Regions from separate parts of the Peribacillus sp. TH14 genome, predicted to be linked through region 1. Evidence: riboswitches for the same ligand, from Rfam matches in the RefSeq annotation. Region 1 holds a riboswitch; each other region holds the start of a gene.
What was found. A riboswitch is a leader RNA that binds a small molecule or an ion and turns the genes downstream of it on or off. The one in region 1 is predicted to bind thiamine pyrophosphate.
Positions count from the first base shown of each region.

Region 2: another riboswitch for thiamine pyrophosphate. It lies ahead of tenA (thiaminase II); the one in region 1 lies ahead of thiC (phosphomethylpyrimidine synthase ThiC).
Region 3: another riboswitch for thiamine pyrophosphate. It lies ahead of JFU50_RS16815 (ABC transporter substrate-binding protein); the one in region 1 lies ahead of thiC (phosphomethylpyrimidine synthase ThiC).

Region 1 is NZ_JAEKEK010000001.1:1,227,615-1,232,376, reverse strand. Features, by position in the region: gene JFU50_RS06125 (PdaC/SigV domain-containing protein) at 1-271, opposite strand, end outside; gene JFU50_RS06120 (histidine phosphatase family protein) at 374-910, shown strand; gene JFU50_RS06115 (HAD family hydrolase) at 1,091-1,879, shown strand; TPP riboswitch at 2,030-2,146, shown strand; gene thiC (phosphomethylpyrimidine synthase ThiC) at 2,280-4,061, shown strand; gene JFU50_RS06105 (hypothetical protein) at 4,084-4,254, shown strand; gene JFU50_RS06100 (spore coat protein) at 4,664-4,762, shown strand, end outside.
Region 2 is NZ_JAEKEK010000001.1:5,276,730-5,281,491, reverse strand. Features, by position in the region: gene JFU50_RS25435 (acyl-CoA dehydrogenase family protein) at 1-774, shown strand, start outside; TPP riboswitch at 989-1,117, shown strand; gene tenA (thiaminase II) at 1,270-1,953, shown strand; gene JFU50_RS25425 (ECF transporter S component) at 1,966-2,550, shown strand; gene JFU50_RS25420 (ABC transporter ATP-binding protein) at 2,563-4,032, shown strand; gene JFU50_RS25415 (energy-coupling factor transporter transmembrane component T family protein) at 4,049-4,762, shown strand, end outside.
Region 3 is NZ_JAEKEK010000001.1:3,470,660-3,475,421, forward strand. Features, by position in the region: gene JFU50_RS16800 (amidohydrolase) at 1-857, shown strand, start outside; gene rarD (EamA family transporter RarD) at 937-1,866, shown strand; gene JFU50_RS16810 (protein-glutamine gamma-glutamyltransferase) at 2,029-2,856, opposite strand; TPP riboswitch at 3,078-3,187, shown strand; gene JFU50_RS16815 (ABC transporter substrate-binding protein) at 3,319-4,323, shown strand; gene JFU50_RS16820 (thiamine-binding protein) at 4,335-4,619, shown strand; gene JFU50_RS16825 (ABC transporter permease) at 4,616-4,762, shown strand, end outside.

The sequences.
Region 1 (4,762 bases):
CATAGGCTTTTTTTCCATTGTACCGAATTTCCGACCAGCCGGATTTTGTTTTCGAATAAACGGTTACGGCTTTCCCTTTCTCCAACGATTCTACTTTTTTATAGCTGGTGCTGGGGCCACTTCTAACAGTTAAAGGGGAACCCTTCGTATTTACCGTGGCATTTTCTGTAGTGGTCGCTGAGACTGAGTCGATTTTTATCAGTAAAAAAGAGATGCATGTAAAAGTTAATGCGACAGCAAGGACAATCTTAGTGAAATTCTTGAATAGCATTCAATTACCACCTTTGTATAATTTTTACATTATCTATTATATAAGTAGGTGGATCAATTAGAAAGTGAATTTTTTATTTCAAAAGTTAAAGAGGAGAAAAAAATGAAAATTGGTTTAGTACGACACTTTAAGGTGGCACATGAATTCCCAACTGGAAAATATGTGACGGCGGATGATATGAATCAATGGTTTAAGGATTATGATGCAGCAGATATTATTTATGGGACAACTTTATTGGACGATGTGGAATGGAAGAGATGTTATTGCAGCGATATGTCGAGAGCAGTGAAGACGGCTGAGCATATCTATCCTGGTGAGGTTAATCAGATGGAGGAACTTCGGGAAATACCATCTCCACCTCTTAACGGGAAGGTGAAGCTGCCATTCATACTTTGGGCCATTTGGATTCGCTGTTGCTCGGTAGTTAACAAGCAGACGAGAGCGGAGATTAAGATTGCTGAGAAACGGATCAATAAAGTATTGGACGAGCTTCTCGCAAAAGGAGAGCAGGATGTTTTGATTGTGAGTCATGCTGCTCTCATGGTATATATGAGGAAAGAGCTGATCCGACGGGGATTCGCAGGTCCAAAGTTTAAGATTGCTAGTAATGGAAAGTTGTATGTGTTCGAAAGAAAATAAGGAAAAACTCGCATGTGAACTTTTTTAAGTTTTCATGAGCAAATAGGGTAAGCCTTTTGATATTTCAAAGAAAGATGAAGGCATTTTACCGATAGTTATTCTTTTTCTAATGGTTGTGGTTTATTATTGTAATAGTGTAATTTTTTCGAATTCAATGGTAGGGAAAAGAGGGTGAGCATTTTGGTAAAGGCAGTTTTTTTTGATTTAGATGATACGTTACTTTGGGATCAGAAGAGTGTGAAAGAGGCTTTTATAGCGACATGCGAATTGGCAAAGGCGAAATATGATTTGAATGTTGACGAGTTTGAGGAAGCGGTACGGAAAGAAGCACGTGAGCTTTATTCTTCTTATGATACATATGAATTTACGCAAATGATCGGTATCAACCCGTTTGAAGGACTTTGGGGTAATTTTCAAGATGATCATGATGAATTCCGTAAGATGGCCGAGATTGTACCAGCTTATCGGAAAGAGGCATGGACAAGAGGCTTGAAGGCATTAGGGATAGATGACCCGGCATTTGGTCTTGAGCTAGCAGAACGTTTCCCTGCTGAGAGACGGAAAAAACCATTTATTTATGAAGAAACATTCCAGGTGTTAGATGAGTTAAAAGGGAAGTACAAATTGTTATTGCTGACGAATGGTTCGCCTGAGCTTCAAAATACGAAGCTTGAAATCACGCCTGAGTTAGTTCCTTATTTCGATCAAATCGTTATTTCCGGCGCGTTTGGACGTGGGAAACCGGATGCTTCTATTTTCGAGCATGCATTAGAAATCATGGAGCTTGATAAGCATGAAGTATTAATGGTCGGCGACAATTTAATGACGGATATCCTTGGTGCATCACGTGCAGGCATTAAATCGGTTTGGATAAACCGTCATGATAAGGAACGGAATGAAGTCATCCCTAATTATGAAATTACGCATTTAGAGGAGCTTTTTCCTATCCTTGAGAGTCTAAATAAATAACGGATATATCCCCTTCAAGTAGTAAGTTCAAAAAAACTTAACTTGGAGGGGATTTTATTTAATTCAAAACATGGCATTAAAATAATAGGTCTTTGAATTTATTTACAAACCAAAATGGATGGTATATAGTTACCATGTAATAATTAATATTATTCAGACTAGGGGTGTCCAATAAAAGTTGGGCTGAGAGAGAAGCGCGTTAAAGCTTCTTAACCCTCAGGACCTGATCTGGTTCATACCAGCGTGGGGAAGTTAGAATCTACTATTCAATGACATGTAATTTGGTCATTTCTGTAGTCATACTAACTTTAGCCGGGTCTTAAATATGAGACCTGGCTTTTTCGTGCGAAAATGGATTGGATTTTGTCCTTTTTAATCTAACTTAAAAAGGAGAAATGAAATCATGAGTAATTCAGTAAATGACATGAACGTTTCAATTATGTCCAATTTTGCAGGAAGTAAAAAAGTTTATGTAGAGGGGTCTAGACCTGATATAAAAGTTCCTATGCGTGAAATTAAACTAAGTCCCACAACAGGAGCATTTGGTGAAGAGGAAAATTTACCTCTACGCGTATATGATACTAGCGGTTTCTATACGGATTCTGAGTATTCTATTGATATTCGTAAAGGTCTTGACCCTATTAGACGCAACTGGGTTCTTGAACGGGAAGACGTTGAAGAGTATGTGGGGCGTAAAATAAAACCAGAAGATAATGGGTATAAAAAAGTTGAGTCTCATTCCAAAGCAGAAGTTTTTCCGGGATTGATAAGAAATCCTTTGCGTGCAAAGAAGGGGAGAAACATAACCCAACTCCATTATGCTCGTAAAGGTATCATTACCCCAGAAATGGAGTTTATTTCGATTAGAGAAAGTGTTTCCGCTGAGTTTGTACGAGATGAAGTAGCTAGCGGGCGGGCCATTATACCGGCTAATATTAACCATCCTGAAAGTGAGCCGATGATTATCGGACGTAATTTTCATGTGAAAATAAATGCGAATATTGGGAATTCAGCGGTTAGTTCATCCATCGAAAATGAAGTAGAAAAAATGACTTGGGCCACTCGCTGGGGAGCCGATAACATCATGGATCTCTCTACCGGAAAAAATATACACACAACCCGTGAATGGATTATTAGAAATTCGCCTGTACCTGTTGGAACAGTACCGATTTATCAAGCGCTTGAAAAAGTAGATGGAGTCGCTGAAAATTTAACATGGGAGGTTTTTCGGGATACTTTAATTGAGCAGGCTGAGCAAGGTGTTGATTACTTTACCATACATGCTGGTGTGCTTCTGCGATATATCCCATTAACAGCAAAGCGGATGACGGGAATTGTTTCCCGTGGGGGTTCTATTATGGCTCAATGGTGTCTGGCTCATCATGAAGAAAGCTTCCTCTATACTCATTTTGAAGAAATCTGTGAAATCATGAAAGCATATGATGTATCTTTCTCATTAGGAGATGGACTTCGTCCTGGATCTATTGCAGATGCAAACGACGAGGCGCAATTTGCGGAATTGGAAACATTGGGTGAACTAACAAAGATTGCTTGGAAACATGATGTACAAGTTATGGTTGAGGGGCCCGGTCACGTTCCAATGCATTTAATTAAAGAAAATATGGATAAGCAACTGGAAGTTTGTCAAGAAGCCCCATTCTATACATTGGGACCCCTAACAACTGATATAGCTCCTGGCTACGATCATATTACTTCTGCGATTGGGGCTGCCATGATTGGCTGGTTTGGAACTGCGATGCTTTGTTATGTGACACCGAAAGAGCACCTTGGTCTTCCAAATAAAGAGGATGTTCGAATAGGGGTTATTACGTATAAAATTGCAGCCCATGCCGCTGACCTAGCAAAAGGCCATCCAAATGCTCAAAAACGAGATGATGCCCTTTCAAAAGCAAGATTCGAATTTCGTTGGAGAGATCAGTTTAATCTATCGCTCGATCCTGAAAGAGCCGTTGAATATCACGATGAAACTCTGCCTGCTGAGGGTGCCAAAACAGCTCACTTTTGTTCAATGTGCGGTCCTAAATTCTGCAGCATGAGAATCTCACAAGATATTCGTGATTTAGCTAAAGAAAAAGGGCTTGGTTTTGAGTCTGTAATTGATGAAGGCTTGAAAGAAAAAGCGAATGAATTTAGAAACACAGACGGAAAAATCTATCAATAATATGGACGAAAAGGAGAATTCGATGAATCGAGTAATCCAGATTAAAGTTGAAATAAAACAGTTGGAAAATCAGCTGGATCAGCTTAAAAAAGAGCTGAGTATTTTTCGGGAAAATTGTAATCATGAATTTGTAAAAAATGATTATTTACAAGAATGCACAAAGTGCCACTTAATTGAGAGTCTGCAATGGTAGGGATTTCTCGATTAAATAACTTTGGATTCTTGGTATTCTAGTAAGTAGAAAAATTGCAAATCAATAAGACTTTAATGCTCCTTGGGATTATTCAGTTTTATAAGTATTAAGGAGAAAAAGGACTAACCATCCTTTTTCCTTATTTTTCATAAGCACCGAATCAGACTTTGAGAAAGTTCCATAGATACCCTCGGCATTACCTTTCTCTTTTATAAGTATAAGTTACCCCAGGTATTTTTCTTTATCCTATATGTCCCTCATTTCTTCGGATCATGTTAGTCATAAAAACCAGTGTATAAAGGAACGTGGCTTTATTAGGTTTTCATGGAAGGGTTTTGCACGGATATTCTTGTTTTGTTTTAACATACTAAGCTTGTCCACATCATAAAACAAGGAGGGAATTTACATGATGCAAAATCAACAAGGTCAAACACACGAGAATATGCAAACAGGTGCTATACCCCCACAAATGAATCACGGTGGTCACGAAGTATTCGATGTACATGAA
Region 2 (4,762 bases), 4.0 Mb from region 1:
GAACCAAGCGCAGGTTCACATGCCTCAAATCTGAAAACAACAGCGGTTAAAAAGGGTGAAAAGTATATCCTGAATGGAAGCAAACATTACATTACTAATGCTCCAATCGCAGATGTGTTTACAGTAATGGCTGTTACAGATCCTTCTAAGGGTGCAAAAGGAATCACATCTTTTATCGTCGAAAAAGACTCCCCAGGATTTCAACTAGGAAAAATCGAACGGAAAATGGGCCTTCATGGTTCACATTCTTCTGAAATTTTCTTTGAGGATTGTGAAGTTCCAGTTGAGAATGTATTGGGTGAAGAGGGGCAAGGGTATATGAATGCCCTGAAAATCTTGGCGAATGGACGTGCAGGAATGGCAGCACGAAACCTAGGGTCGTGTGAAAAATTACTTGAGATGTCGATTGATTTTGCTCATATGAGAATTCAGTTCGACAAACCAATCTTCGAACAACAAATTATTCAACATTACTTGGCAGATATGGCATTAGATACAGAAGCCCTTCGATCCATGACCTATCGCGTTGCGTGGATGGTTGATCAAAAAAAGAACGTCATTAAAAATGCGGCTATGGTCAAGTTACTTGGTTCAGAAACGTATAATCGTGTAGCTGATAAGGCTCTCCAAATTCATGGAGGGATTGGTTACATTTCTGAATATCCCATTGAACGTTTTTATCGTGATGCACGTATTACGAGAATTTATGAAGGTACATCCGAAATCCAAAAGAATATCATAGCGGCTCAGCTTCATAAACAGTACCAACGATAATTAGGAAAGCAGGATTAATAGTAAAATAAACTTTGCTTAAGGTTAATAGAGAATATTTTTTATGTGATTAAGTTCGATTTCCAAAGAGTATGTTAGGCGATTTTTTATTTAACATATCGTTGGATTTTATACATTACTAAAAAAACTTTATTTAATAAGTTTGACAATTAGATTGAACGTGTTAATATAAAGGCAAATGAACTAAATATACAATTTGTACCACTAGGGGTGCTTTACAGGTAAAAGTCAATTTTACCGCAGAAGCTGAGATTAAAGTATAACTTTAAGACCCTTAGAACCTGATCTGGTTTACACCAGCGTAGGGAAGTGGGGTCATGAAACAATACGTTTATGTATTATTTCAAGTACAACCACTTTCTTTACGTCGGTAAAGGAAGTGGTTTTTTATTTGCTCAAAAGAGGTGATTATAGGTTACCAATCATTATTTATCCAGTTTCATTGCTTAATAAAATACAAATTTGGAGGTATAGAAAATGAAATTTTCAGAGGTCATTCGTAAAGAAGTAGATCATATTTGGGAAGCAAGCTTCAATCACCCGTTTGTTAGAGGAATTGGAGATGGCACATTGCCAGTAGAGTGTTTTCGTTTTTATGTCATGCAAGATGCATATTATTTATCTCACTTTGCTAGAGTTCAAGCTTTAGGTGCAGTCAAAGCAACAGATTTACATACAACTAGTCGACTAGCAAGCCATGCACAAGGAACATATGAAGCTGAATTAAAGCTTCATGAAAATTTTTCTGAGAGATTAGGTATTACAGAAGAAGAAAGGAAAAACTTTAAGCCTGCTCCTACTGCCTATGCCTACACATCCCATATGTATCGTGCCGCGTATTCTGGCCATTTAGGGGATGTGATTGCGGCCATCTTACCGTGTTACTGGCTGTACTATGAAATAGGTGAAAAACTGCAAGGGTGTATACCTGATGAGCCAATTTATCAAGAGTGGATTGCGGCATACGGAGGAGAATGGTTCCGTACGTTGGTAGAAGAACAAATCGCGAGACTTGATGAGATCGCTGAAAAAGTAACGGAAGAAGACAAAGAAAGAATGAAAGAGCATTTTATCCTTAGCAGTCAATATGAATACTCATTTTGGGAAATGGCTTATCGCTTAGAAACTTGGCCAGTGCATAAGGAAACATTAGAAGTATAAAGGAGATTGACAATGAGAAAAGGGTTGAAATTAACGGATATTTTAGTCACAATCGTGATTGCCGTCGCATTTGGAATAGTTTATATCCTTTGGGGATCGATATATTATTCCGTTAAACCATTAGGGTTACATGTAGATCAATTAATTTATGGAATGTGGTTTATAGCAGGGCCCGTTGCTTTTTTAGTTATGAGGAAACCGGGTGTGGCTCTGTTGGCAGAAATCGCGGCAGCGTCCGGTGAATTCTTTTTAGGTTCACCGTGGGGATTAACCGTACTCTTATATGGAGTTGTACAAGGAGTATTCGCGGAACTGGTGTTTATGGCGTTCAGGTATAAAAAGTTTAATATGTCGGTTGCTGTATTAGCGGCGATAGCTTCATGTGTAGGATCGGTCCTCATGGATTTTGCATACGGAGAAATTGGTGCCCTCTCTCTTTGGAATTTACTATTATTTATGATTGCAAGATTTATCGGGTCAATTTTCTTTGCTGGTGTATTTGCTTACTATCTAGTAAAAGTATTAGAAGCAACAGGAGTAACTAATCTAGTTCGTCCAGTATCAAGTAAGGATTATGCTGCACTGGATCAAAAGTAGAGGTTGATAAGTATGGAACGAATAGCTCTTGTTGAAAAGTTAAGATTGAAGTTTCCCGGTGATGAGTCCTTGATATTCAAGGACTTATCCGTCTCGTTTGATAAAGGTGAAAAAGTTCTATTGTTGGGACCGTCCGGATGTGGAAAGTCTACACTTTTGCAAGTGTTAAGTGGGCTGATCCCACATTCCATTGAAGTCCCGATGAAAGCGAAAGAACTGGAGAGCCCTTCTTCATGGGGATATGTTTTTCAAGACCCAGATAGTCAGTTTTGTATGCCATTTGCAGATGAAGAAATTGCCTTCGTCCTTGAAAACCTTTCCGTTCCTAAGCAGCAAATGAATGAAAGGATTCACAATCATATCCGGCAGGTAGGATTACACTTAGATGATATCCATACAAGTATTGATACATTATCAGGCGGGATGAAACAGCGTTTAGCGATTGCGTCAGTATTGGCACTTGAACCTGAAGTGATATTTTTAGATGAACCAACCGCTATGCTTGATCCGGTTGGAACAAAAGAAATTTGGGGTGTTTTAAAGGAAATTGGCAAAGACAAGACCGTTATTATCGTTGAACATAAAATTGACCATGTTTTAGAATTTATCGAACGAATAGTGCTTTTTAACGATAACGGTCAAATCATTGCTGATGGTCCCAAAGACAACATTCTTTCATTATACAAAAACAAAATGAAAGAACATGGAATCTGGTTCCCTGGTGTTTGGGATGAGTATATTCATGACCATGCACCCATTCGTGAACAAACGGAAGTTAATGATGGCGGTACCATTATGCAAATGCAAGGTTTTAGAGGTTTCCGAAAAAAGGAAGAAAAAATTATGGTTGAAGAGCTGCAGATCCACTCAGGGGAATGGATTGTCATCAGCGGAGAAAATGGAGCGGGCAAGAGTACGCTTTTGCATGCACTGATGCAGTTCATTAAAACGAATGGTTATTATGATTTGATGGGAACCTCGATTAAAAAGGTGAAAAATCTAACAGATTACATGACGTTTGTCTTTCAAAATCCTGAGTTTCAATTCGTTGCGAATTCTGTATATGAAGAAATCGCTTATTCATTACGAATTGACAAAAAGCCTCCAAAAGAAATAGAAGAGAGAGTTCATGCACTGCTTGAAGTGTTCCACCTTACGGCCCATCGCGATAAACATCCTTTTCAATTATCGATGGGTCAAAAGCGGCGATTAAGTGTAGCGGCTTCAATAGTGAAAGAAAAAAAGATCATTCTTTTAGATGAGCCTACCTTTGGCCAAGATTCGAAAAATACCTTTGCCTTACTGGAATGGTTCGAGGAATATCGAAAGCGGGGTATTACAGTGATTATGGTAACCCATGATGATCATATTTCAAAAAACTTTGCAACTAGGATCTGGACGGTTAAGGATGGGAAAGTAATTAGTGATGAAAAGATTAGCAAGCAACTAGCGTTTTTAGAGACCGAAGTTTTATCACTATAGAAGGGGTGTCATGTAAGTGAATGTTTCGAGTGCAGAAACATGGCTCCATAAGATTAATCCAAGCCTTAAGCTTTTTGTATTAATTGTGTTATGTATGGTGGCGTTATTTATTAAAGACCTAAATTATATGATTAACGTTACCATGGGTGTTTTACTCTTATTTTTGTGTTTTTCCGGTCATCCGATAAAACGTATTTTACTCCTATCAATTCCTTTTTGTTTCATTTTTTTATCTACTTCTTCTGCAATGATATTATTCGGACAAGGGGAAACACTTTGGTTTAAGTGGGGACTCATTTCGATTACGGAAGAGAGTTTCATGAGGGGATTATTGGTTGGCTTTCGAGCCTTGCTTTTTGCGGTACTTGGATTAACTTTTTCGTTAACGACGAGACCTGTCAACCTGTTTTATTCCTTAATGCAGCAAGTTAAGCTTAAACCTAAATATGCTTATAGTTTCATGGCGGCGTTAAGGCTTATTCCTATCATGTTGGAGGAATTTCAAACGATACGGAATGCGATGAGGGTACGTGGCGTCGAAAGGAAAAAAGGAATAAGATCCGTATATTTTAAAATGAAAGCCTACTCCATTCCGTTGTTATCCGGAAGTATTAGACGGGCTCACCGGATTGCGGTCGCGATGGAGGCCAAACGATTTTCAGATACCAGGAATCGAACATACTATTATGAATTTGGGTTTTCTAAAAATGACCATGGGTTCATTCTGTAT
Region 3 (4,762 bases), 2.2 Mb from region 1:
ACATGACCTTTCGTGCCAATTTGCTCGTTCATCACCAAGCATTTGAAGAGATGCTGGCATCCGGTGGGCGGTATCAAGAAGGCACCCGATATATTAAATTCGATAGTATGAAGATATTTACCGATGGCTCATTAGGAGGACATACGGCCCTGTTGAGTGAGCCTTATGAAGATCAACAGGATACGAATGGTGTGGCTATTTTCACTGAAAAGGAACTGCAGGAATTGGTGCAAAAAGCAAGGCAGGCTGATATGCCGATTGCTGTTCATGCCATTGGTGATCTCGCATTTGATTATGTCCTGAATGTGATTGAAGCTTTTCCACCTAAAAAGGGTCTTCGGGACCGGCTTATACATGCACAGATTGTTCGCCCAGAACTCTTGGAGCGTGCCGCAAAACTACCGGTCATCTTTGATATTCAACCAGGTTTCGTACCGTCCGATTTTCCATGGGTCGAAGAAAAGGTTTCAGCAAAATTATTGGAATCCTCTTATGCCTGGAAAACGTATTTGAAGCTGGGGATCATTTGTGCGGGAGGGTCAGATGCACCGATTGAACCATTAAATCCAATTTTGGGGATTCATGCAGCTGTTACAAGGAAAAAGATTAACAGTGATGATGAAACAGTGTACGGCATGGATGAAAGGCTGTCTGTTTATGACGCTTTCGCGCTTTATACAAAAGGCAGTGCGGCTGCGATTGGTCTTGAAAACCGGCGTGGTCAGATCATAAAGGGATACGACGCCGATTTTACCGTATTTAACCGGGATGTCTTAGCTATAGAGCCAGATGATCTTCTGAAAGTTGAAGCGGTCATGACGGTCATTGATGACCGAATAATGTATGATAAAAAATAACAGTTGCAAAACATGAAATAGGTAAGCAAAATATTAATAGGATTTCGATAAAGGAATGTAATTAGAAAGAAGGCAGGTTATGAAAATAAATGAACAAAAAGAAGGGGCGATATATGCCGCCCTTTCTTATTTAATGTGGGGAGTCGTACCAATTTACTGGAAGTTCCTTCAGGGAGTCGGTGCAATAGAGATTTTAGCTCAGCGGGTGTTATGGTCTTTCGTCTTCATGCTTGTTTTATTGATGTTTATGAAAAAATGGGGAGCATTTCTTGATTATGTCAAAAACATAATGGGAAATCCCAAATTATTCGCGGCATTGCTTACGGCATCACTGCTTGTTACAGCTAATTGGGGAGTGTTCATATGGGCTGTTAATTCGGGCCGGATTCTCGACACGAGCCTCGGCTATTATATCAATCCGCTAGTCAGTGTTTTGTTGGGAGTAATAGTCTTAAAGGAAAAATTGAGCGGGGTACAGATTGTGTCGTTCCTGCTCGCAGGAATCGGTGTATTGATACTTGGTATTCATTTCGGTACGATCCCCTGGGTCTCTCTAGTCTTAGCCATGACATTTGGGTTATACGGTCTGGCAAAAAAAATGATAAAGGCAGAATCAGCAATCGGACTGACACTCGAAACGATGATGGTAACCCCTCTTGCTCTAGGTTACTTGATATATTTGATGTTCCAATCCGAATCACAATTTTTAACCTCAGGGAGCACAAGCTTGCTGTTAGTTGGCGGTGGGATTGCCACGGCTCTACCGCTATTATATTTTGCAAAAGGGGCAGAAAAGATACCGTTATCGATGCTTGGCATTTTTCAGTATATTGCTCCAACCTTAACCTTGTTAATCGGGGTATTTGTCTATCATGAAAGTTTTACAAAAGCACATCTTTTAGCCTTTTTATTCATTTGGTCTGCCTTGGTGGTTTATACGCTTTCCATTACAAAATGGGGGAAGGCAGGGACACGTAGGTTTAAAGAAAAAAGAAACTTTGGTGCATAAAAAGAAAAAAACGCTTGAGGAAATCCATTTCCCAAGCGTTTTTTTTATAGTGATACACGTCACTCTGAAAAAAATTGTTAGTCAGTGTCGAGTTTCACAAGCTATTAAAATAAACGAAAAGTGATTCAAAATCTATATCTTTAATAAGAGAAACGGTTAATCCTACGCTAGAAAAGTTCTCGAGCCTATTTCAGAAACAATTATATTGGATAGGCAGTCATGAAGCGACACGGAGTTATTACGGGGGATATTTGGCTTGAATTGACTATAGTGGGAACTATTTATACTTACAATATGCTTTGTTAGGAACGCTGATATGATGGCATTCCACTTTCTATTGCTATTTAATTCATCGATGATTCCTTGTTGATTGGTAATCCCAATCCCATGGCCATAAAAGAGGTTTTCTCCAAGGAATATCGCATTTTCCCCTTGCCATTCTGGAGTGCTCGGGTCGTAATCTGGGTTTTTGAAGTAAACACAGTCGCCTGGTACATAACCCGTCCCTTCATGAACTCGAAGAATCAAATTCTGCGGATAGTGCCAGTCATAAAGAGTAAGGCCTGAAAAAAGACGGTCAAAATTCTTAGGACCAACCGTATCTAAAACAGCTTTTAAAAAAACAATGACTATCGCTGTCCCGCATTCGAAAGCGTAAAGACTTCCGTTAATGAAAATATCCTCAAGTGCCAGATGAGGGGGTACGCTTGGTTTAAGCTCAAATGCTCCATCTTTTGTAAGTCGCCAATATTGTTCATTGCATACAGAATCCTCGAGTATTGTAAATTCAGGATTACTCTTATCTAACGAAACGGCAGCTTTATTGACTTGCAGCCTCATCTCTATATCGAATTTAAGATCTTCCATTGTCTTATATACAAAAATATTCGGATATTTCCACATTAATTGGAGAATTTCTAATGCTTTTTCAGATATTATACCTGGTTGGATTTGACTGACATCTAACCATTTTTGATTAATTTTTATCATAATCATATCCACCTCTTGGTCACAAAATTAAATGATTAATTCAAGTAGTTCAAGAACTATCTACAGTGTAATAATAATTATTATATGAGTTGCTGAACAATACTGATCAAATTTTATTCCTATTACTGAGGATGATCAGAATGGCCCATCGTTAGAAGAAGCAAATTAGTATTCCCTTTTCTGTATGAATTGATATAATGAGAGAGAAAAGTTCATATGTGCAAGAAATGTAGGGGAGCCGGTATTGCTGGCTGAGATTGCGTCCTTAAGATGCTGACTCTTTGAACCTGATCTGGATGATGCCAGCGGAGGGAACATATTATGACTGACTTTCTGTTTTGTATGTTAACGTCCGAATTCATCCTCGGGCGTTTTTGTTTTTTAATCTATTATTTGGATGGGGACTGGCACCCAATAAAGTTTCGGCATATGGACCTTATATAATGTGTAGGAGGAAAAATAGTGAATAAATTATTGCCACTGATAACTTTGTTATTCCTTTTAGCTGGATGTGGTGCTGGCGGCACTACTGAAAAGGAAGAAGCAGGTAAAAATGAAGACAATAAAGAATTAAAAAAGGTTTCGGTTGTTCTCGATTGGACACCGAATACAAACCATACAGGATTGTATGTAGCGAAGGAAAAAGGGTATTTTAAAGAACAAGGCCTGGATGTAGAAATTATCATGCCAGGTGAGGCAGGAGCTGATAAGCTTGTGGCTTCAGGGAAATCAGAATTTGGCGTGAGCTACCAGGAGGGCATTACACAGGCTCGTGTGCAAGGCGTGCCGATTGTTTCGTTAGCGGCTGTCATCCAGCATAATACCTCAGGATTCGCTTCTCCTGTGGCTAAAAATATTAAAACACCTAAGGATTTTGAAGGGAAAACGTATGGTGGCTGGGGGTCTCCAGTTGAAAAGGCTATCATCGAATCTCTCATGACAAAAGATAATGCGGATGTAAATAAAGTGGAAATAGTAAATACAGGCGACTCGGATTTTTTCACTTCAGTGAAAAGAGATATTGATTTCGCTTGGATTTATTATGGATGGACAGGTATTGAGGCTGAATTGCGAAATGAAAAGCTGAATATGGTTTACTTAACTGATTACTCAGATAAGCTCGATTACTATACGCCTGTTTTGACCACAAATGAAAAGATGATTAAAGAGGATCCAGATACTGTTAAAGCGTTCGTAGAGGCAACTTCGAAAGGGTACCAGTTTGCGATTAAGAATCCTGATGATGCGGCAGACATTTTAATCAAGGCTGCACCAGATCTAGATAAAAAGCTAGTGAAGAAAAGCCAGAAGTGGCTTGCATCTAAGTATCAGGATGATGCTCCTAGATGGGGTGAACAAAAGCTTGAAATTTGGAAGAATTATAGTGAGTGGATGACTGAAAATAATCTTCTTGAAGGTGATTTCGATCCTGAGAAAGCATTTACCAATGAATTTTTACCACAATAGGAGGAACTACAATGGCAAACTCATTAATTAGTATACAAATTATTCCTAAAGGGGAAAATGTCATCCCCTTAGTCGATGAAGCGATCAAAATCATCGATGAATCAGGTGTCAAGTACGAGGTGCACCCGCTTGAAACAACAATGGAAGGTGAGCTTTCTGAGCTTCTGGCCGTTATAGAAAAAATGAATGTGAGAATGATTGAAATAGGTTCGCCGAATGTCATTTCCCAAGTGAAAATATTGTACCAGCCTAGCGGAATCACGATGGATACGTTAACGGAGAAATATCGGCCATGAGCGGAAGAAAGATTTGGAAGAAGGGGGCTCCCTTCTTTCTTTTATTATTGTTGCTAATAGTGTGGGAGTTAGCAACAGGCTTATTAAAGGTTGAAAAATGGCTACTTCCTGCTCCATCAGCCATTTTTATCGAGGGAATAGAG